Regions from separate parts of the Kluyvera sp. NPDC087067 genome, predicted to be linked through region 3. Evidence: predicted binding sites of a transcription regulator. Region 3 holds the regulator's gene; each other region holds the start of a gene.
What was found. The regulator ArgR, encoded in region 3, controls arginine synthesis, uptake and breakdown. The targets are predictions, from matches to a motif close to ANTGAATAAAAATACANT.
Positions count from the first base shown of each region.

Region 1: the regulator ArgR is predicted to act here: its motif matches at 2,038-2,055, upstream of argC (N-acetyl-gamma-glutamyl-phosphate reductase).
Region 2: the regulator ArgR is predicted to act here: its motif matches at 5,902-5,919, upstream of argA (amino-acid N-acetyltransferase).

Region 1 covers NZ_JBIUZS010000011.1:91,275-99,382, forward strand. Annotated here, with positions in the region: gene ppc (phosphoenolpyruvate carboxylase) at 1-537, opposite strand, end outside; gene argE (acetylornithine deacetylase) at 839-1,990, opposite strand; gene argC (N-acetyl-gamma-glutamyl-phosphate reductase) at 2,144-3,148, shown strand; gene argB (acetylglutamate kinase) at 3,161-3,934, shown strand; gene argH (argininosuccinate lyase) at 4,098-5,471, shown strand; gene oxyR (DNA-binding transcriptional regulator OxyR) at 5,838-6,755, shown strand; gene sthA (Si-specific NAD(P)(+) transhydrogenase) at 6,738-8,108, opposite strand, start outside.
Region 2 covers NZ_JBIUZS010000002.1:258,735-266,842, forward strand. Annotated here, with positions in the region: gene cbiB (adenosylcobinamide-phosphate synthase CbiB) at 1-754, opposite strand, end outside; gene ACIPDS_RS06655 (cobyrinate a,c-diamide synthase) at 751-2,124, opposite strand; cobalamin riboswitch at 2,217-2,407, opposite strand; gene ACIPDS_RS06660 (L-threonine kinase) at 2,536-3,405, shown strand; gene cobD (threonine-phosphate decarboxylase CobD) at 3,390-4,466, opposite strand; gene amiC (N-acetylmuramoyl-L-alanine amidase AmiC) at 4,473-5,723, opposite strand; gene argA (amino-acid N-acetyltransferase) at 5,953-7,284, shown strand; gene ACIPDS_RS06680 (tRNA-binding protein) at 7,491-7,823, opposite strand; gene ebgR (transcriptional regulator EbgR) at 8,046-8,108, shown strand, end outside.
Region 3 covers NZ_JBIUZS010000002.1:701,802-709,909, reverse strand. Annotated here, with positions in the region: gene aaeA (p-hydroxybenzoic acid efflux pump subunit AaeA) at 1-401, shown strand, start outside; gene aaeB (p-hydroxybenzoic acid efflux pump subunit AaeB) at 407-2,374, shown strand; gene ACIPDS_RS08665 (NAD-dependent succinate-semialdehyde dehydrogenase) at 2,526-3,980, shown strand; gene ACIPDS_RS08660 (hypothetical protein) at 4,009-4,284, shown strand; gene yhcN-B (DUF1471 family stress response protein YhcN-B) at 4,338-4,604, opposite strand; gene yhcN (peroxide/acid stress response protein YhcN) at 4,715-4,978, opposite strand; gene argR (transcriptional regulator ArgR) at 5,356-5,826, opposite strand; gene mdh (malate dehydrogenase) at 6,282-7,220, shown strand; gene degS (outer membrane-stress sensor serine endopeptidase DegS) at 7,276-8,108, opposite strand, start outside.

The DNA of each region.
Region 1 (8,108 bases), on a different contig from region 3:
GCGCAAGCGGCGCATCACTTGATTGCGTTCGTAGTCGGCGATATCGGTATTATCGAGCTGTTTTAAGCAGTTGTTGATTTCGCCCATCTTGTGGATCAGCGTGCGACGGGTGATTTCGGTCGGGTGTGCGGTCAGTACCAGCTCCAGCGACAGAGATTCAACGGCCTGCTTGATGGTAGTTTCGTTGAGATTGGGTTGGTCTTTGAGTTTACGCAGGGTACGGGCAATCACTTCCGGGTTGCTCGCGGCTTCGCCTTTTGGCGAAATGCTGTGATATTGCTCAGCGGTGTTGGCCAGGTTCAGGAACTGGCTGAACGCGCGGGCAACCGGCAGCAGTTCATCATTAGACAGGTTCTGTAAGGTGGTCAGCAGCTCCTGGCGGTTGGCTTCATTGCCCGCACGAGAAGATTTCGACAACTTACGGATAGTTTCGACACGGTCAAGAATGTTCTCGCCAAGCGCATCCTTGATGGTATCGCCTAGCACTTTACCGAGCATACTGACATTACTACGCAACGCGGAATATTGTTCGTTCATTAACCCAGACACCCCATCTCATTTTATTTTGTTATATCCCAACCCCTGGAACGTAAGGGCAGAATAAAGACACCTCTTTTATAAAGCCACGTAAAAACCCTTACGTCAATTGCTGCGAAATCGCTTCAGCAAACGAATAAATCGCGGCAATTTACGAAAGTTAATTTGCATCGTGCCAGATAAGAAATGCTTATGAAAATGTGAAGGAGAGCGCGGCTTTGAGATGCCGGATGGCGCTTTGCTTATCCGGCCTACAGACGGGGGTAGGCCCGGTAAGCGTAGCGCCACCGGGCAGAACACATTAGTGCCAGCAGAAGTGATGCACCACCTGGGTAATTAACTCGCGCGTCGGCTTAATAAAGCGCGTTTCCAGGTATTCGTCCGGCTGGTGGGCCTGATTGATGGAACCGGGGCCTAACACGATCGTCGGACACAGGTTCTGGATAAACGGCGCTTCGGTGCAGTAGTTCACCACTTCGGTCTGTGTACCGAGCAGTTTTTCCAGTACCTGAACCAGCTGATGATCCGGTGGGCATTCATAGCCCGGAATCGGCGGATGCAGCTCGCTGATGGTCAGTCGGCCCGGCCATTGCGCGCTGACCGGCTCCAGCGCTTCACCCAGCAGGCCGTTGAGATCGTTTAAGGTCATGCCCGGCAGCGGACGAATATCCATATGCAGCTCGCAGCAGGCGCAAATGCGGTTTGAAGCATCACCGCCGTGAAGGCTGCCGAGGTTGAGCGTCGGGTAAGGCACGGTGAACGCTTCATAGTGATAGCGCTCTTTCAACGAGTCGCGCAGCTGCATCACGCGGCCAATGGCGTCGTGCATAATTTCAATAGCGTTAACGCCGCGCGCCGGATCGCTGGAGTGGCCGGACTGGCCCATAACGCGAATCGCATTCGACATATGGCCTTTGTGCGCGCGCACCGGTTGTAGCGAGGTGGGCTCGCCGATAATGGCGCAGTCCGGGCGTATTTCGGTGGATTCGGCAAAGTAGCGCGCCCCCGCCATGCTGGTCTCTTCATCGGCGGTCGCCAGAATATAGAGCGGCTTTTTCAGCTGTGTAACGTCAACATCGCGCAATGCGTCGAGAATAAACGCAAAGAAACCTTTCATGTCGGCAGTACCCAAACCGTAGAGCTTGTTTTCATGCTCGGTGAGGGTGAAGGGATCGCGCGTCCAGCGGCCATCGTCAAACGGGACGGTATCGGTATGACCGGCGAGCAGCAGCCCGCCTGCACCGTGACCGGTGCGGGCAAGCAGGTTGAATTTATGGCGGGTGCCTGGCACCGGCTGCACCTCTACCTCGAAGCCTAAAGCGGCAAACCAGTCAGCGAGCAGAGTGATTAAAGACGCATTGCTCTGATCGAGCGCTTCCTCGGTTGCGCTGATGGACGGGGTGGCGATCAACGCACGGTAAATCTCGATAAATGGGGGTAAATTGTTTTTCATTGTTGACACACCTCGGGTCGTGATAGTATCAATATTCATGCAGTATTTGTGAATAAAAATACATTATCATTAGGCGTAATAAAACCCACCAAGTGTAAGGTGAAGTGTTTACGCTTAATCAGGCAAACAGACATAAGAAGGTGAATTGCACCGATGTTGAATACGCTGATTGTGGGCGCGAGCGGTTACGCTGGCGCGGAGCTTGTGACCTATGTAAATCGCCATCCTCATATGAACATAACCGCTTTGACGGTCTCAGCGCAAAGCAATGATGCGGGAAAGCTAATCTCCGATTTGCATCCACAGCTAAAAGGCATTGTCGATCTGCCGTTGCAGCCGATGTCCGACATCAGTGAATTCAGCGCGGATGTGGACGTGGTGTTCCTGGCGACCGCTCATGAAGTAAGCCATGACCTGGCCCCGCAGTTCCTGGCGGCGGGCTGCGTTGTGTTCGACCTTTCCGGTGCGTTTCGCGTCAACGATGGCGCCTTCTATGAAAAATATTACGGTTTCACCCATCAGCATCCAGAACTGCTGGCGCAGGCGGTATATGGTCTGGCCGAGTGGCGCGCAGACGCGCTAAAAGAGGCTAAGCTGATTGCGGTGCCGGGCTGTTACCCAACGGCGGCGCAGCTTTCTCTGAAACCACTGATTGATGGCGATCTCCTGGATCTCAACCAGTGGCCGGTGATCAACGCCACTTCAGGCGTGAGCGGTGCCGGGCGTAAAGCCGCTATTTCTAACAGCTTCTGCGAAGTGAGCCTGCAACCGTATGGCGTGTTTACCCACCGCCATCAGCCGGAAATCGCCAGCCACCTTGGAGCGGAGGTGATTTTCACGCCGCATCTGGGCAACTTTGCGCGCGGTATTCTGGAAACGATCACCTGTCGACTGAAGCCGGGCGTGACCCATGCACAGGTGGCTGCCGCTTTACAACAGGCATACGCCGACAAGCCGATGGTGCGTTTATACGACAAGGGCGTGCCGGCACTGAAAAACGTGGTCGGGCTGCCGTTTTGCGATATCGGTTTTGCCGTTCAGGGCGAGCACCTGATTATAGTGGCGACCGAAGACAACTTATTGAAAGGCGCTGCCGCACAGGCCGTGCAGTGCGCCAATATTCGTTTCGGCTTCGCTGAGACGCAGTCTCTTATTTAAGGTGTGACGACGATGAATCCATTAATTATCAAACTGGGCGGCGTGTTACTGGATAGCGAAGAAGCGCTGGAGCGTCTGTTTACCGCGCTGGTGCACTATCGTGAATCACATCAGCGCCCGCTGGTGATTGTCCACGGCGGCGGCTGCGTGGTGGATGAGCTGATGAAGCAGCTTAATCTGCCGGTGAAAAAGAAAAATGGCCTGCGCGTCACCCCTGCTGACCAGATCGACATCATTACCGGGGCGCTGGCGGGTACCGCCAACAAAACGCTGCTGGCATGGGCGAAGAAGCATGATATTGCCTCCGTTGGCCTGTTCCTGGGCGATGGTGACAGTGTGCAGGTGACCAGGCTCGATGAAGAATTGGGGCACGTGGGTCTGGCACAGCCCGGCTCGCCGAAACTGATTAATCTCCTGCTGGAAGGCGGATTCCTGCCGGTGGTCAGTTCAATCGGTGTGACCGCTGAAGGGCAGCTGATGAACGTTAATGCCGATCAGGCGGCAACGGCGCTGGCGGCGACGCTGGGCGCGGATCTGATTCTGCTTTCTGATGTGAGCGGCATTCTCGACGGTAAAGGTCAGCGTATTGCCGAGATGACGGCGGCGAAGGCCGAGCAGCTAATTGACCAGGGCATTATTACCGATGGCATGATTGTGAAGGTGAACGCGGCGCTTGATGCGGCGCGCACGCTGGGGCGTCCGGTGGATATCGCCTCCTGGCGTCACGCGGAGCAGCTGCCGGCGCTGTTTAACGGCACGCCGATCGGTACGCGTATTCTGGCATAAGTTTTTCCCCTCACCCTAACCCTCTCCCCGGAGGGGCGAGGGGACCGATCGGCGCCGGTGTGGGATGGCGGCACCGATTTTCCCCCTCTCCCTCAGGGAGAGGGTCGGGGTGAGGGTTGTTTTCAATATCCGGCATCAATAAACGAATTTAAGGAAGCATGTTATGGCACTTTGGGGCGGGCGTTTTACTCAGGCAGCGGATCAGCGGTTCAAACAGTTCAATGACTCTTTACGCTTTGACTACCGCCTGGCGGAGCAGGATATCATCGGCTCTGTTGCCTGGTCTAAAGCGCTGGTAACCGTTGGCGTACTGACCGAGCAGGAGCAGGTTCAGCTGGAAGACGCGCTCGGCGTACTGCTGGAAGAGGTTCGTGCGAACCCGCAGCAGATCCTCGAAAGCGATGCTGAAGATATTCATAGCTGGGTGGAAGGCAAGCTCATCGATAAAGTCGGTCAGCTGGGCAAAAAACTGCACACCGGGCGTAGCCGTAATGACCAGGTCGCCACCGATCTCAAGCTGTGGTGTAAAGATACTGTGGCTGAGTTGCTGACGGCGAACCGCCAACTGCAAACCGCGCTGGTGGAAACCGCGCAGGCCAATCAGGATGCGGTGATGCCGGGTTATACCCACCTGCAACGTGCGCAGCCGGTGACTTTTGCGCACTGGTGTCTGGCCTACGTGGAGATGCTGGCGCGTGATGAAAGTCGTCTGCACGATACCCTTAAGCGTCTGGATGTGAGCCCGCTGGGCTGCGGCGCGCTGGCGGGAACCGCCTACGAAATCGACCGTGAACAGCTGGCAGGCTGGCTGGGCTTCGCCTCTGCGACCCGTAACAGTCTGGATAGCGTGTCTGACCGTGACCACGTGCTGGAACTGCTCTCTAATGCGTCAATTGGCATGGTGCACCTGTCGCGCTTTGCCGAAGATCTGATCTTCTTTAATACCGGTGAAGCGGGCTTTGTGGAGCTTTCCGACCGCGTGACGTCCGGTTCATCGCTGATGCCGCAGAAGAAAAACCCCGATGCGCTGGAGCTTATTCGTGGCAAATGTGGCCGCGTGCAGGGCGCATTAACCGGAATGATGATGACCCTGAAAGGGTTGCCGTTGGCTTACAACAAAGACATGCAGGAAGATAAAGAAGGCGTATTCGATGCGCTGGATACCTGGATGGACTGTCTGCATATGGCGGTGCTGGTGCTGGACGGTATTCAGGTGAAACGTCCACGCTGCCAGGAAGCGGCGCAGCAGGGTTACGCGAATGCGACTGAGCTGGCGGATTATCTGGTCGCCAAAGGCGTGCCGTTCCGTGAAGCGCACCACATTGTGGGTGAAGCGGTCGTTGAGGCGATTGCCCAGGGCAAACCGCTGGAGGATCTGGCGCTGGCCGACCTGCAAAAATTCAGCGCGGTGATTGGCGAAGACGTCTATCCGATTCTGTCGCTGCAATCCTGTCTTGATAAGCGTGCGGCCAAAGGAGGCGTATCGCCTCAGCAGGTGGCGCAGGCTATCCGCGATGCGCAGGCACGCCTCGCGTAACCTTTGTCTTTGTAGGCATGATAAGCGTAGCGCCATCAGGCAGATCGGCGCACGTTGCCGGATGGCAGCTTCGCCTTATCCGGCCTACAGAGTAAAGTGCACCAGGTATTATCGAGAGCCCGGTTAAGCGAATGCGACACCGGGTTTTTTACGCAAAAAAAAGCGGGCCACGGGGCCCGCAAACGTTCATGTTGGCTTTAGTTAGTCGAGTTTGAGAGAAACTCCGAATCAGTGTGACGACTTCAAGGGTTAAACGAGGGTCACCTGTTTCTTTGCTGTATTATTAAACAGAATCCTTGATAGGGATAATCATTCGTTGCTATTCTATCTATCGCCATGGACTATCGTGGCGATGGAGGAAGAATAATGAATATTCGCGATCTTGAATACCTGGTGGCGTTAGCTGAGCATCGGCACTTCCGCCGGGCGGCCGATTCCTGCCATGTCAGCCAGCCAACGCTGAGCGGGCAGATTCGTAAGCTTGAGGATGAGCTGGGCGTTATGCTGCTGGAGCGAACCAGCCGTAAAGTCTTGTTTACCCAGGCGGGCCTGCTGCTGGTGGATCAGGCGCGCACGGTGCTGCGTGAGGTCAAAGTGCTCAAGGAGATGGCAAGTCAGCAGGGGGAAACCATGTCCGGCCCGCTGCATATCGGCCTGATTCCGACCGTTGGCCCCTATCTGCTCCCCCACATTATCCCGATACTGCACCAAACCTTCCCGAAGCTGGAAATGTATCTGCATGAAGCGCAAACCCATCAGCTGCTCGCGCAGCTCGACAGCGGTAAGCTGGACTGCGTGATTCTGGCGCTGGTGAAGGAGAGCGAGGCGTTTATCGAAGTTCCGCTGTATGACGAACCGATGCTGCTGGCGATCTACGAAGATCACCCGTGGGCGGAGCGCGATCGCGTGCCGATGTCGGATCTAGCCGGTGAAAAACTGCTGATGCTGGAAGATGGTCACTGTCTGCGCGACCAGGCGATGGGTTTCTGCTTTGAAGCAGGTGCCGACGAAGATACCCATTTCCGCGCAACTAGTCTGGAAACGCTGCGTAATATGGTGGCGGCGGGAAGCGGAATTACGCTCCTGCCAGAGCTGGCGGTACCGCCGGAGCGTAAGCGCGATGGCGTGGTTTATCTGCCGTGCATTAAGCCGGAGCCGCGTCGTACCGTTGGGCTGGTGTATCGTCCAGGTTCGCCGCTGCGCAGCCGCTATGAGCAGCTGGCAGAGGCCGTCCGCGAGACGATGGACGGCCATTTTGACAAAGCGCTAAAAAAGGCGATTTAAGCCGTTCAGCGCCGCAACCCGGTAGGCTTCCGCCATGGTCGGGTAGTTAAAGGTGGTGTTAACGAAGTACTCAATGGTGTTGCCACCACCTTTTTGCTCCATAATCGCCTGGCCGATATGAATAATTTCGGCCGCGCGCTCGCCAAAGCAATGAATGCCGAGGATTTCCTTTGTTTCCCGATGGAACAGGATTTTCAGGCTTCCCACGCTCATGCCCACGATTTGTGCCCGCGCCAGATGTTTGAACTGCGCACGACCCACTTCATACGGCACTTTCATGGCCGTCAGTTGCTGCTCGGTTTTACCGACGGAGCTGATTTCCGGGATGGTGTAGATACCCGTTGGGATATCTTCGATCAGATGCCCGGAGGCTTCGCCTTTCATCAACGCCTGTGCGGCAATGCGGCCTTGATCGTAGGCGGCGGAAGCAAGGCTCGGATAACCGATAACATCGCCAACCGCATACACGTGCGGCAGCGCGGTCTGATACAGACTGTTGACCTTCAACTGACCGCGGCCATCGGCCTGTAGGCCAATATTTTCCAGCGACAGCGATTCGGTATTCCCGGTTCGACCATTGGCGAACAGCAAGCAGTCGGCTTTGAGTTTTTTGCCAGACTTCAGGTGCATGATCACCCCATCATCAACCCCTTCAATCTTCTCGTATTCTTCGTTGTGGCGAATCACCACGCCGCTGTTCCAGAAGTGATAAGAAAGGGAGTCTGACATCTCCTGGTCGAGGAACGCCAGCAGACGGTCGCGGGTGTTAATCAGGTCAACTTTGACCTCCATCCCGCGGAAAATCGACGCATATTCGCAGCCGATAACCCCTGCGCCATAGATAATCACATGGCGAGGTTCATGGTGCAGGCTGAGGATGGAGTCACTGTCATAAATGCGAGGATGGGTAAAATCAACGTCTGCCGGGCGATAGGGGCGTGAACCACAGGCGATCACGAACTTCTCGGCGGTTAACGTTTCGACCGACCCGTCAGGGCACGTCAGCGCGATGGTATGTTCATCAATAAACCGGGCGTCACCCTGCAACATCTCACAGTGATTGCGCTCGTAAAACCCCTGGCGCATATGCGTTTGCTGGTTAATCACGCTATCGGCATGATTCAGGATGTCGGCAAATGAGGAGCGGAGAAGTCGGCTGTGGTCGCTGTAGAGAGGGTTTTGGTTGAATTCGATAATACGGCTAACGGCATGGCGAAGGGCTTTAGACGGGATAGTGCCCCAGTGGGTACAACCGCCGCCGACATTATGATAACGCTCAATAACGGCGACGTGGGCTCCTTGCTTCACCAGCCCCATAGCAGCACCTTCGCCGCCCGGGCCGGAACCAATAAT
Region 2 (8,108 bases), 440 kb from region 3:
CTTCCGGCCACGCGCAGTTTGGGCTGCTGTGGTTGCGGCGATCGCGCCAGCCGATGCGTAGCGCCCGTCCAGCATCAAAGCGACAAACCCACGCGGCGGCGCTGATAAAAAGCCAGCTCAGGCGGGCGGGAATAAAGTTGGCGACGTCGTCTAATCTGGCGCTGACCATACCGATAGCGCGGTATTTTTCATGCTTATAGCCGACCATCGAATCGAGGGTGTTGACCGCTTTATAGGCCATTGCCAGCGGCGCGCCGCCAAGCAGCAAGAAGAACAGCGGCGCGATAATGCCGTCGACGGTGTTTTCCGCCACCGTTTCCACTACCGCGCGGTTGATTTGCTCAGGCTGAAGTTGGGAGGTGTCGCGACCGACAATCCACGACAGCTTGCGGCGGCTTTCGGCAATGTCGCCCTCGCGCAGCGGTCGTTCAACATCCTGCGCGGAGCGCGCCAGGCAGCGTCCGGCGAGCACGGTGAAAATCATCCACACCTCCACGCCCCAGCCCAGCCACGGATGAATTTTCGCCGCCAGCGCCAGCACGCCCCACGCCACGCCATAGGTTAGCCCTACCACCACCAGCCACATCACCCCGCCGCCGAGACGTAAAGCCCGATCGCTGCGGCAGAGGCGGCGCACCACGCGTTGTACGGTGCTTATCAGGTTGCCCATCCAGCGTACCGGATGCGGCCAGTGCTGCGGGTCGCCAATCACAAAATCGAGCGCCCATGCCAGGCACCACGCGAGCAGCGTCATTGGGCGCTCCTTGCGGCGGCAAACCAATGGTTTAGCATGGCGGGACGTTGCGCGAAGTGGACGTGCAGATAGCTGGCAAAGGTGTTGCCACACTGCCAGCCTCCAGACCATTGCTGGAGGGTTGCGCCATCGCGGGTTTTACGGCAGGCCATCACCGCCGGAAGCCGGGGGGTAAAATCGGAGTAGTGGAATTCATGCCCGCGCAGCACCTCGCCGGGAGCGGCGAGCAGCGTTTGCCGTTGGGCTTCGGCTTCGCAGTAGCCAAAGCGCGTCAGCCGGGTGCCCATTTTGCTGTCACCGGGGAGGATATCCGCCATCGCATGGATTTCCCCCTGCGCATCCTCAAGCGTGCTGCCAAGATACATCAGGCCACCGCATTCCGCGTAGATAGCCACGCCGCGCCGGTGCGCTTCACGCAGTTGCGCCAGCATGGAGGTGTTGGCGGCAAGGGTTCGGGCATGTAATTCCGGGTAGCCGCCGCCCAGCCAGATCATCTGGCACGCTGGAAGCTCCCGGTCGTGCAGCGGGCTAAAGCGCACAATGTTCACCCCCGCGCGTTCCAGTAGCGCCAGATTATCCGGGTAGTAAAAATTAAAGGCTTCATCATCGGCAAGCGCCAGCGTTAAGCCTTCACCGGCAAGCGGCGTCGTCGGCCATTCTCCAACCGGTAAGGCGTTCAGTTCACTGAGCGAGAGCAGCGCGTCAATATCCAGCGTGCGTTCAAGCGTGGCGGCAAAATCCTGCCACGGTTTGGCGTTAAGCGTTGATTCGCGGGCGGTGACTAGCCCAAGATGGCGCTCGGGCAGCGCCACGCCTTCCACGCGCGGAACGTAGCCCAGCACCGGAATAGCGCAGTAACGTTCGATGGCGCTTTTCAGCAACTGGAAGTGGCTGTCGCTGTTGACCCGATTAACAATCACCCCGGCGATGTTGAGGCTGGGGTCGAAGTGCTGAAAGCCCATGACGGTTGCGGCAATCGAGGTGGAGACCGCTTTGCCATCGACCAGTAAAATCACCGGGCAGCCCAGCTGTTTGGCCATCGCCGCGCTGCTGCAATAATTGGGGTCAGTGCCGTAACCGTCGTACAGGCCCATGACGCCTTCAATCACGGCGATATCCGCGTGCTGCAAATGGTCACAAAACAGGGCGTTGAGAATCGAGGTGGGCAGCATAAAGCTGTCGAGATTACGCGAAGGGACGCCGCACAGCGCGGTATGCCAGCCGGTGTCGAGATAGTCAGGGCCAACCTTGTACGGCTGAACCCGCAGCCCGCGCTGCTGGAGCAATTTCAGCAAGCCCAGCGTCACCGTGGTTTTACCACAGCCGCTGCCGGTACCTGCAAGAACAAATGCGTGCTGTCTGGCTGCCATACCCTGACCCTATTGCCGAGGGACGAGTATAGCCGTGCGCTTGCCCGATCAGCCGACCGTGCAACGCAAAGCAACCCACTTCCCACCGAAGTTGTTGTTAATGACCAACAGGCAGGTCTTCTGGCTTAGCGTCATCCTCACCCGTCCTTCCCGATCCGGCGATCAGTGGTGTTTACGGGGTCGTCAGCATCACAGCAGCGGGGGCTGCGGGGGATTTATACACGCGTGTATTCACCCCCTTCCCTGGCACATAATGTGCCTGACCTGTTGGTTGCAGATTTATGCCGGCACCGCGCCCGCATAAAATAAAAGCAGCTTACTCTAGCGCGTCAAATAAAGGATTTCGTTGCGCTATGACAATACCGGTATATTTACGGTAGTTATATTTTGAAGGCTAAAGCAAGGAATATCATGAGCGTGGCACGCTGCCCCGGTTCCTGCGGGGAAATTATTCAGGGCTGGATTCTGGGCAGTGAAAAGCTCATCTCGTGCCCGATAGACTGGTACAGCACGGTGGAGGTGCGTGACGGCTCGCCCTTAGCCAACGAGCGCCCGCTCACCCGCGCAACGCTTGAGGCCGTGCTGGCACACTTTGGCTATCCACCGGCGCTAAGCCAGACGCTACAGGTTGAGGTTCACTCGACAATCCCGATTGCCAAAGGCATGGCCAGCAGCACCGCCGACATTGCCGCCACCGCCGTTGCCACAGCGCATCACTTGGGGTATTCATTGAATGAATCAATTCTGGCTGCGCTGTGCGTGTCGCTTGAGCCAACGGACAGCACGCTTTTCGATCAGTTAACCCTGTTTGATCATCATGACGCGCATACTCAAATTGGCTGTGGCCCCTCGCCTGAATTCGACCTGCTGGTGCTCGAAAGCCCCGTCATTCTACGCACCGCAGATTATCACCGTTTACCGCGTGAAGCGGCATTACAGGCCAGCGCCGCAAGACTGCATCAGGCGTGGGAAAAGGTGCAGGCAGGCTGCGCCAGCAATAGCCCGGAACGGTTAGGCGAGGCGGCAACGCTCAGCGCGATCGCCAGCCAGGCGCTGCTGCCCAAACCGGAGTTTACGACGTTGCTGTCGCTGGTTGAATCTTGCGGATTATACGGAATAAACGTGGCGCACAGCGGCAGCGTGGTCGGGTTAATGCTCGACCGCCATCGCCACGATGTGGAATATTTGAGATGGGCGCTGGCACAGCAAAAACTCAGCGATTGGTGGCCGAAACAGCACCTGGTAAGTAAGGTGTCGGGCGGAGTTCAGCTAAGCACCTGACGAAGCGCCGCCAGCAGCCGCTGGTTTTCCGCCTCGCTGCGAATTGCCACGCGGAAGTAGCGCGCATCCAGCCCCGGATAGTTGGCACAACTGCGGATAAGAATATGGTGTTGCAGCAGCGCGTACTGCAATTCAACATCCGGCCTTTCACAGCGTAAAAACAGATAGTTGGCTTGCCCCGGATACACTGTCAGCCCATCAATGTCGCACAGCGCCTGATAAAATCGCGGGCCTTCCTGCGCCAGCCATCGCCGGGTTGCCTGTTGATAAGCGTCATCGCACAGGGCAATTTCACCTGCCAGCGCGGCAAAGCTATTGATTGACCACGGCATCTGATGCTTACGCAGTCGCGCCACCGCCTCGGCGTCACCGTTGAGTAAATAGCCTAACCGCAGGCCAGGAATGGCGTAAAACTTGGTGAGCGAGCGCAGCACCCAAATGTGCGGATGTTCGCCAAGATGCGGGATAAAACCGGGTTCGTCGGCGATAAAGTCGATAAATGCTTCATCTAAGACCAGCGTAATATCGAGCGTCCGGCAGCGTTCGGCTATCGCCTCCAGCAGCGTGCGCTCGGGCAGCAGCCCGGTCGGGTTATTCGGCGTGCACAAAAACAGGCAGTCAAGCTCTGCGCTTAGCGCCGGTAAGATGCGCTCGGTCAGCTGCCAGCCGTCTTCTTCGCGCAGGGCAAAAGTCTCTACCTGGCAATCAAGCGTGTCCAGCGCCCGGCGGTACTCGGCAAAGCCCGGAGCAATCACCATCGCCCGACGCGGCTTTAAACCGCGTGCAAGGGTGAAAATAGATTCGGTTTCACCGTTGCCCGCCAATACCCACGAAACAGGCACCCCGTGATGCGCAGCCAGCGCCGCGTGCAGCTGCGCATAGTCTACGTCGGGATAATGCTCGGCACATGAAAGCTGGGCAATGATGGCCTGCTTTACGCTCTCCGGCATACCTAGCGGGTTAATGTTGGCGCTAAAATCCAGCAACTGGTCGGCAGAGATGCCGAGCAGCGCCGCTGCTTCACGGGTGTTGCCGCCGTGGACGCTTTTGAGTCGCGACACGGTAAATTACCCGCGCCTTGCCAGCGTCGCGCCGTCGGCAAAGTAGGCTTTGATGCCTGCGAGAATTGACTCGGCGACTTGCTGCTGGAAGGCCGCGGTTTTCAGCTTACGTTCTTCTTCAACGTTACTAATAAACGCGGTTTCGACGAGGATTGATGGAATATCCGGCGCTTTTAATACCGCAAAACCGGCCTGTTCGACCTGATTTTTATGCAGGTTGTTGATCTTACCAAGCCTTTGCAGCACGGCTTTACCGAACTTCAGGCTGTCGGTAATGGTCAGCGACTGCACCATATCAAACATCGTGTGGTCAACGTAGCGGTCGCCGCTCTTGCTCACGCCGCCCACTAAGTCAGCGGCGTTCTGGGTTTGCGCGAGGTATTTGGCCGCGGTACTGGTGGCCCCTTTGGTCGACAGCGCAAACACCGAGGAACCGCTCGGCTGGCGGCTGGTGAACGCATCCGCATGAATGGAGACAAACAGGTCGGCGCGCTGCTTTTGCGCTTTTGCCACCCGGACTTTGAGCGGAATAAAAATATCTTCGTTGCGCGTCATGTAGGCTTTCATATTGCCTTCTTTCTCAATCAGCGCGCGCAGGCGACGGGCAATTTGCAGTACCACATCTTTTTCCCGCGTTTTATGCAGCCCCACCGCGCCGGAGTCTTCGCCGCCGTGACCGGGGTCAAGCATGATGACAATCGGACGGTCACGCCCGGCTTTGCCCGGCTGCGGGCCGCTTTGCGCTGGCGGAACCTGATTTTCGAGGCCGTCTTTATTGTATTCCTCCAGCAAGGCCAGCAGCGGATCCTGCACGTCATTGCTGTTGGAAGGATAGAGATCCATGACCAGGCGCTCTTTAAAACCGGCGACCGGCGCCAGGGCAAAGAGCTGCGGTTTAACATCTTGTTTTAGCTCAAATACCATGCGCACGGTTTGCGGATCAAACTGCCCGACACGCGCCGATTTAATATAGGGATCGTCGGCGCGAATCTGCGCCCCCATGCCTTTTAGCACCGAGTTCAGATTAACCCCTTCGAGATCCACCACCATACGGTCAGGATTGCTTAGCGCAAACTGTCGGTACTTAAGCACACGGTTAGACTCCACCGTGACGCGCGTGTAGCTGGACGCCGGCCAGATACGCACAGCCACCACCTGACTAACGGCAGCTAAACCCACCTGACTCACGCTCAACAACCACATGGCGCCCGCCCCTTTTAACAGGCGACGACGACTTAACGACTGACTTCCCGACATGCTCCATCCCAGGCAAAAAAAGACAATTTGAATTTACGCATTTTACGATTGACCGAAAACTTTAACCAAAGGTGGATAAGCTGTCATCTATAAAAGGGTAAACATTCGTAGGATCAACACAATTGGCAGCAGGCTATTGCGTTATTTAGGCAAAATCCGGCTTGCGTTTCGCCCGAAAACAGAATAAAAATACATTAATTACGAATAGTCATGCATTGAGGGTTGTGCCGTGGTGAAGGAACGTAGAACCGAACTGGTAGAGGGGTTTCGTCATTCTGTCCCCTATATTAACGCCCACCGGGGGAAGACGTTTGTCATTATGCTCGGCGGTGAAGCCATTGAGCATGAAAACTTTTCCAGCATCGTCAGCGATATTGGTCTGCTCCACAGCCTGGGCATTCGCCTGGTGCTGGTCTACGGCGCGCGCCCGCAAATCGATGCCAATCTGGCTGAGCACCACCATGAGCCGACCTACCATAAACATATTCGTGTTACGGATACTAAAACGCTGGAGCTGGTGAAACAGGCTGCGGGTCTTCTGCAGCTGGATATTACCGCACGGCTGTCGATGAGCCTTAACAATACCCCGCTACAGGGCGCGCACATCAACGTGGTGAGCGGCAACTTTATTATCGCCCAGCCGCTAGGGGTGGATGACGGCATCGACTACTGCCACAGCGGACGTATTCGTCGTATTGATGAAGAAGCGATCCACCGCCAGCTCGACAACGGGGCGATTGTGCTGATGGGGCCGGTTGCCGTTTCAGTGACCGGTGAGAGCTTCAACCTCACCTCCGAAGAAGTGGCGACCCAACTGGCGATTAAGCTCAAAGCGGAAAAGATGATCGGCTTTTGCTCGTCGCAAGGGGTTTACAACGAGGCGGGCGAGATTGTCCCGGAGCTGTTCCCGAACGAAGCACAGGCGCGTATTGAAGAACTCGAGCAGGAAGGCGACTACCTTTCCGGCACCGCGCGTTTCCTGCGCGGCGCGGTAAAAGCCTGCCGCAGCGGCGTGCGTCGCAGCCACCTGATTAGCTATCAGGAAGACGGCGCGCTGTTGCAGGAACTGTTCTCCCGCGACGGTATTGGTACGCAGATTGTGATGGAGAGCGCCGAGCAAATTCGCCGCGCCACCATTAACGATATCGGCGGGATTCTGGATCTCATTGCCCCGCTGGAGCAACAGGGGATTCTGGTGCGTCGTTCTCGCGAACAGCTGGAGATGGAGATCGACAAGTTCACCATTATTCAGCGCGATAACACCACCATTGCCTGCGCCGCGCTTTATCCGTTCCCGGAGGAAAAGATCGGCGAAATGGCCTGCGTGGCGGTGCACCCGGATTACCGGAGTTCATCGCGCGGCGAGGTGCTGCTGGAGCGTATTGCTACGCAGGCAAAACAGATGGGGCTTAATCATCTGTTTGTGCTGACCACGCGCAGCATTCACTGGTTCCAGGAGCGCGGGTTTAAGCCGGTTGATGTGGAGCTGCTGCCGGAGAGTAAAAAGCTGCTGTATAACTACCAGCGTCGGTCGAAGGTGTTGATGACGGATCTGGTGTAAACCGGTAGCCCGGGCAAGGCGTTTACGCCGCCCCCGGGGTGGCTCGCAACCAATCCCGACGTCACTGCGTTCGGCCGGGCTACCCTTTTGAGAGGGTTAGGTGCATTCCAGCCCGTGTAGGCCGGGTAAGGCGAAGCCGCCACCCGGCAATCGGCACCGTTGCGCCTGATGGCGCTACGCTTATCAGGCCTACCCTCCATCTACCGCTATACCACTCGTACACCCGCTGGCATCAGCTTCTCCGGTGTGAGCAGGACGCTTTCGCTGCCATCATCAGTTTCTGCACACAAAAGCATGCACTCGGAGATTTCCCCGCGCATTTTCGCTTTCGCCAGATTGCACAGCACCACCACGGTTTTTCCCAGAAGCTCTTCCTCACTGTAGTACGGCACCAGGCTGGTCACCGTCTGCAAGGTACGTTCGCCAACATCAATCTGAGCAATGTATAACTTGTCAGCGTTTGCATGGCGCTCTACGGCGACAATCTTGCCGGTACGCATCTCCAGTTTGGCAAAATCACCATAAACTACCGTTTCCATCTTCTCCCTCCACCTTAGTAAAGTTTTAGTAAAAAATAACAAAAATCATCAGTTTTTCCGCATAATATTGACAACAATGTTAGGTCAATCACTGTTTACATCAGAGAAAATGTCGGGTGGGTATTGAATAATACCGCGTCAATTTACTGAAAAAAGATGCAGGAGCCCTCGCTTGCTTTACAATGGTTTGCATCAATGGGGCAACGTCAGAGAAGAGAAAAAATGGCTACACTGAAAGATATCGCGACCGAAGCGGGCGTTTCGCTGGCAACGGTTTCACGGGTA
Region 3 (8,108 bases):
GTGGGTCAACGGCGGTGGCGCTGGTTAAACAGCACTCTTTCTACGTGATGGCCTACCTGGAAGAGACCAAACTTGAAGGCGTACGTCCAGGCTACCGCGCGGAAGTGACGCCGCTTGGCAGCAATCATGTGATTAAAGGCACCGTCGATAGCGTTGCGGCAGGCGTGACCAATGCCAGCAGCAGCGTCGACAGTAAAGGCATGGCGACCATTGACTCTAACCTTGAGTGGGTTCGCCTGGCCCAACGTGTACCGGTACGCATTCGTCTGGATCGGGAGCCTGGCAACCTGTGGCCTGCGGGCACGACCGCCACAGTGGTTATCACCGGTGAAAAAGACCGTGACGCCAGCCAGATGAGCTTCTTCCAGAAGCTGGCGCTGCGCCTGCGTGAATTCGGTTAATCATCATGGGCATTTTCAGTATTGCCAACCAGCATATCCGCTTTGCCGTCAAACTGGCTTGCGCGGTGGTGCTGGCGCTGTTTGTCGGCTTCCATTTTCAGCTTGAAACGCCCCGCTGGGCGGTGCTGACCGCTGCAATCGTCGCTGCTGGCCCGGCATTTGCGGCGGGTGGGGAACCTTACGCTGGGGCGATCCGCTACCGCGGGATGCTGCGCATTGTCGGGACGTTTATCGGCTGTATCGCTGCGCTGGTCATCATCATCACCATGATCCGAGCGCCGCTGTTGATGCTGCTGGTTTGTAGCATTTGGGCCGGATTTTGTACCTGGGTCTCCTCGCTGGTACGGGTTGAGAACTCCTATGCGTGGGGGCTCTCCGGCTACACAGCGCTGATTATCGTCATTACCATTCAGGCTGAACCGCTCCTAACGCCGCAATTTGCCGTGGAGCGATGCAGTGAGATTGTGCTCGGGATCATCTGTGCGATCGTCGCCGATCTGCTGTTTTCACCGCGATCGATTAAAAAAGAGATCGACAACGAACTCGATACGATGCTCATCGATCAATATCGTTTAATGCAGCTGTGCGTACAACATGGCGATAGCGATGAGATGGACAAAGCCTGGCACGCGCTGGTTCGCCGTGCGACAGCGCTGGAAGGAATGCGCAGCAACCTGAAAATGGAATCTTCACGCTGGGCGCGCGCCAATCGTCGCCTGAAGGCGCTCAATACCGTGTCGTTGACCATGGTGACCCAGGCGTGTGAAACCTACATTATGCAGAATACTCGCCCGGAACTGGTGACGGACGCCTACCGCGAACTGTTCGAAGAGCCGGTCGAAACGGTGCAGGATGTGCATCGCCAGCTCAAACGTATGCGACGCGTTCTGGCGTGGACGGGCGAGCATGATACGCCCGTCACTATCTATAGCTGGGTAGGGGCCGCTACGCGCTATCTGTTGCTTAAACGCGGTGTGATTGGCAATACCAAAATCAGCGCCCGTGAAGAAGAGATTCTGCAAAGCGAAGTCGTTGTGCGTCCCGATTCCGCCGAGCGGCATCATGCGATGATTAACTTCTGGCGCACCACGCTTTCCTGCGCGCTTGGCATCTTATTCTGGCTGTGGACCGGCTGGACATCCGGTAGCGGCGCCATGGTGATGATCGCCGTGGTAACGTCACTGGCAATGCGCCTGCCGAATCCACGCATGGTGGCGATAGACTTTATCTACGGCACTATCGCGGCGCTGCCACTCGGTGCGCTCTATTTCCTGATAATCATTCCTGCTACCCAGCAAAGTATGCTGCTGCTTTGCATAAGCCTTGCGGTCATGTGCTTCTTTATCGGTATCGAAGTGCAAAAACGCCGACTGGGTTCAATGGGGGCATTGGCCAGTACCATTAACATCCTGGTACTGGATAATCCGATGACCTTTCACTTTAGCCAGTTCCTGGATAGCGCGTTAGGGCAGATAGTGGGCTGTTTCATGGCGTTTATCGTCATTCTGCTTATCCGCGATAACTCACGGCTGCGCACGGGGCGCGTACTCCTGAACCAGTTTGTGTTGGCTGCGGTATCGGCAATGACCACCAATATGGCGCGTCGTAAAGAGAATCATCTCCCTGGACTCTATCAGCAGCTCTTTTTGCTGTTGAACAAGTTCCCCGGCGATATCGCCAAGTTCCGTCTGGCGCTGACCCTGATTATTGCGCACCAACGTCTGCGCGATGCGCCAATACCGGTGAATGACGATCTCTCAGCATTCCACCGCCAGCTGCGCCGCACCGCAGACCGGGTGATCTCTGCCAGCAACGACAACAAACGTCGCTACTACTTTACCCGCTTACTGGGCGAGTTAGAGGTGTATCAGCAGAAACTGCGTACCTGGGATGCGCCCGCGCAAGTCACCGAGCCGGTTGAACGGCTGGTACTCATGCTGCACAAATACCAGAGTGCGCTCACTATTAATTAAGTTTTTATCCCTCATGTAGCCCGGCCAAGCGAAGCGCCGCCGGGTTAGCCACCCTATATCCCCGATGTAAATTTCACTTTCAGCATTCTGGAAACTGTCCCCCCACAAGCGATGGCTATACTTAAACGGAGACACTTTTCAGGAGGATGTAATGACAACGCTTGCACTGCAGGACAACGATCTTTTTCAGACCGGTTATCTGGTTAATGGTGAATGGCGCAAGCTTGATACCACCTTTGACGTCCTCAACCCGGCAACGGGCGAGCTGGTCGCCAAAGTCGCGAAAGCCGGTACAAAAGAGACTGAAGACGCGATAGCCGCAGCCGCTAAGGCCTTTCCATTGTGGCGAGCAAAGACCGCAAAGGCGCGCTCTGAACTGCTTTATCGCTGGTATCAGCTGATTATCGACAATAAAAGCTGGCTGGCGCGGCTGATGACCCTGGAGCAGGGGAAACCGCTGAAAGAGGCGGAAGGGGAAGTCGAGTACGCGGCGAGTTTTATCCAGTGGTTTGCAGAGCAAGGCAAACGGGCGAACGGTGAAATCATCCCGCCGGTTAAACCGGGTTCACGCATTCTGGCCACCCGCGAACCTATTGGCGTTGTGGCGGCGATTACCCCCTGGAATTTCCCGATGGCGATGCTGGCCCGCAAGCTTGGCCCGGCATTGGCCGCCGGCTGCACCGGGGTGATTAAACCCGCCAATAACACGCCATTATGCGCATTCGCGCTCCTCGCGCTGGCGAAAAAAGCCGGGATCCCCGATGGCGTGTTGAATGCGGTCGCCGGGAATACCGCAGAAATCAGCGATGCCATCATGGCGAGCCACGAGGTGCGCAAAATCTCCTTCACCGGTTCAACCTCGGTGGGCAAAACGCTGGTACGCAATGCCGCAGAAACCATGAAGAAAGTCTCCATGGAACTTGGCGGTAACGCGCCGTATATCGTCTTTGAGGACGCGGATATTGATGCCGCCGTGCAGGGTGCCATTGCCAATAAATTCCGTAATGCCGGGCAGGTGTGCGTCAGCGTGAACCGTTTTTACATCCACGATAGTGTTTATCAACGCTTTGTCAGCCAACTGGCGAACGCCGTGAAGGCGCTGAAAGTGGGGAACGGGCTTGATGAAGGGGTTGTTGTTGGGCCGCTTATTGAAGCATCGGCGGTAAAAAAAGTGCGTGAACACGTAGAAGATGCGATTGCAAAAGGCGCCGAAATCCTCGCCGGTGGTGAGCCGCATCATCTGGGCGGTAACTTCTGGCAACCGACGGTGCTGGGGGAGTGTCATGAGCAGATGCAACTGGCGCAGGAAGAGACGTTCGGCCCGTTAGCTGCCTGCTTCCGCTTTAGCGATGAAGAGGATGTTATTCAACGCGCGAATAATACTCCCTATGGCCTGGCCGCTTACTTTTACACGCAAAATCTGTCCCGCGTCTTCCGGGTCTCACAGGCCTTAGAAAGCGGCATGATCGGTATTAATGAGTGTGCGGTATCGACAGAGCTTGGGCCGTTTGGTGGCGTTAAAGAGTCGGGGCTGGGACGTGAAGGTTCGGTTCTGGGATTGGAAGAGTACCTTGAGGTCAAAACGTTACACATTGGGGGGTTATAGACACATGGGATTGGATGAGGGCGTGGAGATGAAAATCTATACTTTTGATTTTGACGAGATAGAGGATCAGGGCGATTTTTACCGTGAGTTTGCCCGACTCTTTGCCCTCGACGGCGAGCCGATCCGCGATCTGGATGCGCTGTGGGAAGCGGTGATTAGCCCAGAGATGCCGCTTCCTCTGGAGATTGAATTCATTCATCTCGATGATAAGCAGCGTCGACGCTATGGCGCGTTGATCTTGTTGTTTGATGAAGCGGAAGAAGAGCGGGAAGGGATGCTGCGTTTTAACATTCGGCGCGGATAAAAAAAGCCCTCGCAAAAGGGCGAGGGCAAGTCGTCGGTCAAGACGACGAGGGTTTATTTGTACAGCTCTGCGGTCGCGTGCCAGCTATCGCCGGTACGTGCTTCAATAATACGGTAGCTGCTAGCGCCTTGTTTTTCAGCTTTTGCGGCTAACTCGCTACGCATGTCCATTGGTGCACTCCCAACCTGTGACAGAGAGATGGTGCCCATGGATTGCAGATTCTGTGCCTGGTCGGCGTTAATTTGTTGTGCGGCGGCGTTTGCGCCGAAAGAGAGTACGGATGCCAGACCAAGGGATGCGATGATAATTGCGCTTTTCATACTATTTACTCCTCACCTTATTATGCAGCGGTGAGAGGACGTTCTTTCTGATTCCTGAACCGCTGTAGATATTTTATTTGCTGATAATTAAAGCGTTATTTCACGAGAGCTTATTTATACAGCTCAGCGGTTGCGTGCCAATGAGAACCGGTACGCGCTTCAATAATGCGATAAGAAGATGCCCCTTCTTCCTGTGCTTTTTTGTTCAGCATTTGGTGCATATCCATCGGGGTGGAACCTACGGAGCCGATGGAAACGGTGCCAAGGGATTCACGCGATTGGGCCTGCTCGCTATTGATAGAATCAGCGGCGAATGCGCCAAAAGAGAGAACGGAAAGGATGCTTAGGGCTGCAACGGTTGTTTTGATTTTCATGATTCTTACCTCGTCGAATTTTTTTGGAAGGTCTTTATTCTGTGACCCTCATCACGAAATTAAGTATACACTAATCACATGAAATATTAATACCCGACTAATGGTTTCGCGTGTAATTACTTGTCAGAATCCGTCATTTTTAGAACTTTTATGTATAAAAAAAGGCATAATCTGGCAAAGTTAAACGTCAATAATGCGTAAAATCAAAAAGATAGGATAATTTGATATTTTGTGCGCTTAAGGCGGGATATATTCACTGTGTATATGTATTGAGGCGGTAAATCGCACTAAATGCTAACGAAACGGCAGTGGAAGATAGGGGAGTTGGGCGGGGAGAAGCCGCTCCTCTGGACATCCAGAGGAGGCAGCAGAGAGCCTTACAGTTCCTGTTCGAACAGGATCTGGATAGCCTCAAAGAGTTCTTTAACGCTAAAGCCTCTGGCGGGAGTGGTGAAAATCGTGTCATCGCCGGCAATACTGCCGAGAATGCCTTCAGCCTTACCCAGTGAGTCCAGCAGACGTGCGATTAGCTGTGCCGCGCCGGGGCTGGTATGGATGACAACCACGGAGTCGTTGTAATCAATATCCAGCACCAGATTTTTAAGCGGGCTGGTGGTGGTCGGTACGCCAAGCTCGGCTGGCAGACAGTAAACCATCTCCATTTTGGCATTGCGCGTACGCACGGCGCCAAACTTAGTCAGCATGCGCGAGACTTTGGATTGGTTAATATTATCGAAGCCCTCTTCCTGTAAGGCCTGAACAATTTCGCCCTGAGAGCTAAATTTTTCTTCCTTCAGAAGGGCTTTAAAGGCTTTAACTAATTCTTCTTGTTTGGTTGAACTTCGCATAAGTCACCCGAGTATGGTGGTGAAATTAACATTATTATGCATATAGGTGAATTTTTATGCAAAACAATTTGCCCCAAGAGGCTAAATAAAAAACAGAAAGGCAGGATTTTAGCAAATATTAGCCCTAAGAAACATGCTTATGTCACGGGACGCAAATAAGTTAAAAGTAAATGAATTGTTATTAAATTGCTGTTGTTTTACGCAACATGCTGCGTATATTGTAATCGATAGTTGATGAAAATTTGGTTTCGTAGACAGGCCTTTTTCTGGAAGTCATGCGATGACGCCAACAATGCTGTTGGATAACCCGCATTCTGTAAGCAATTATATTGTAATTATTTACCTCGTGAATTAAGGTCGCCGCAACGGAGTAACAACAGGTCTCTCCTGCGTTGGTTATGCGGTCCACAGCAGGTCGTTACCTGAATGTCATTAACCATAATAAGGAGTTTAGGATGAAAGTCGCAGTCCTTGGTGCCGCCGGCGGAATCGGTCAGGCGCTTGCCCTACTACTAAAGACCCAACTTCCTTCAGGTTCAGAACTCTCATTGTATGATATCGCCCCCGTCACGCCTGGTGTCGCGGTCGATCTCAGTCATATTCCTACTGATGTTAAAATCAAAGGTTTCTCGGGTGAAGATGCGACGCCAGCGCTCGTTGGGGCTGATGTGGTCCTGATCTCCGCGGGTGTTGCCCGTAAACCCGGTATGGATCGCTCCGATCTGTTTAACGTTAACGCCGGGATTGTGAAAAACCTGGTACAACAAATTGCCAAAACCGCGCCAAAAGCCTGCATTGGTATTATTACCAATCCGGTCAACACCACGGTGGCCATTGCCGCTGAAGTGCTGAAAAAGGCGGGCGTGTACGATAAGAACAAACTGTTCGGCGTCACGACGCTGGATATCATCCGCTCTAACACCTTCGTGGCGGAGCTGAAAGGCAAAAACTGTGGCGATGTTGAAGTGCCGGTGATTGGCGGCCACTCTGGCGTGACCATCCTGCCTTTATTGTCACAGATCCCAGGCATTAGCTTCTCCGAACAGGAAGTGAATGACTTAACCAAACGCATCCAGAACGCGGGCACCGAAGTGGTGGAAGCGAAAGCGGGTGGCGGATCCGCAACGCTCTCGATGGGACAAGCGGCAGCGCGTTTCGGCTTGTCGCTGGTTCGTGCTCTACAGGGCGAAAAGGGCGTGGTGGAATGTGCTTATGTTGAAGGCGACGGCGAATACGCGCGTTTCTTCTCACAGCCGCTGCTGCTGGGTAAAAACGGGATTGAAGAACGCCGCGCAATCGGCAAACTGAGCGCCTACGAACAGCAGGCGCTGGAAGGGATGCTGGAGACGCTGCGAAAAGATATTCAGCTGGGTGAAGAGTTCATCAATAAATAAGACGCAAGGTCTTACTGTCACAAAGGGGCCGTATGGCCCCTTTGCTTTTAGTCCATTAGTCTGATGCCGGATATTCCTGAATCGTCACCTGCATCGTCAATTTCTTATCATCCCGCATCACGACAACCGGAATGACCGAACCTGGGCGAATCTCTGCCACCTGATCCATTGTCTCCAGCGCAGACACCGCCTGCTTACCGTTCACCGAGATAATCACGTCGTTGTTCTGGATACCGGCCTGGGCTGCCGGGCCATTCGGTGAGACATCGTTGACCACGATCCCTTGAATCGGGTCGATGCTGCTGCCCTGCGCGTGCAGAGGCGCAATTTCACGTCCGCTGATGCCGATAAAGCCACGGATTACCCGACCATCGCGAATCAGCTTGTCCATGATCTTGGTTGCCAGCTGGAATGGGATGGCGAAGCTGAGCCCTTCCGGCGTCTCACCGTCATTGCTCTTATCAAAGGAGAGGGTGTTAATGCCCATCAGCTCGCCCAGCGAGTTGACTAACGCACCACCCGAGTTACCGTGGTTAATCGATGCGTCGGTTTGCAGGAAGTTCTGCCGACCGCTTGGGTTCAGGCCAATACGACCGGTGGCGCTGATAATCCCCTGGGTGATGGTCTGTCCGAGGTTGTATGGGTTACCAATCGCCAGGACCACATCTCCAATATGGGGAACGCGTGCTGGATTAATCGGAATCACCGGCAGGCCACCGGTGGCGTTGATCTTGAGTACCGCCAGATCGGTCAGGCTATCGGAGCCCACCAATAGCGCTTCAAACACGCGGCCATCCTGCAGGGCGACAATGATTTGATCGGCATTGTTGATCACGTGCTTATTGGTAATGATGTAGCCGCGTTCATCCATAATCACCCCGGAGCCGA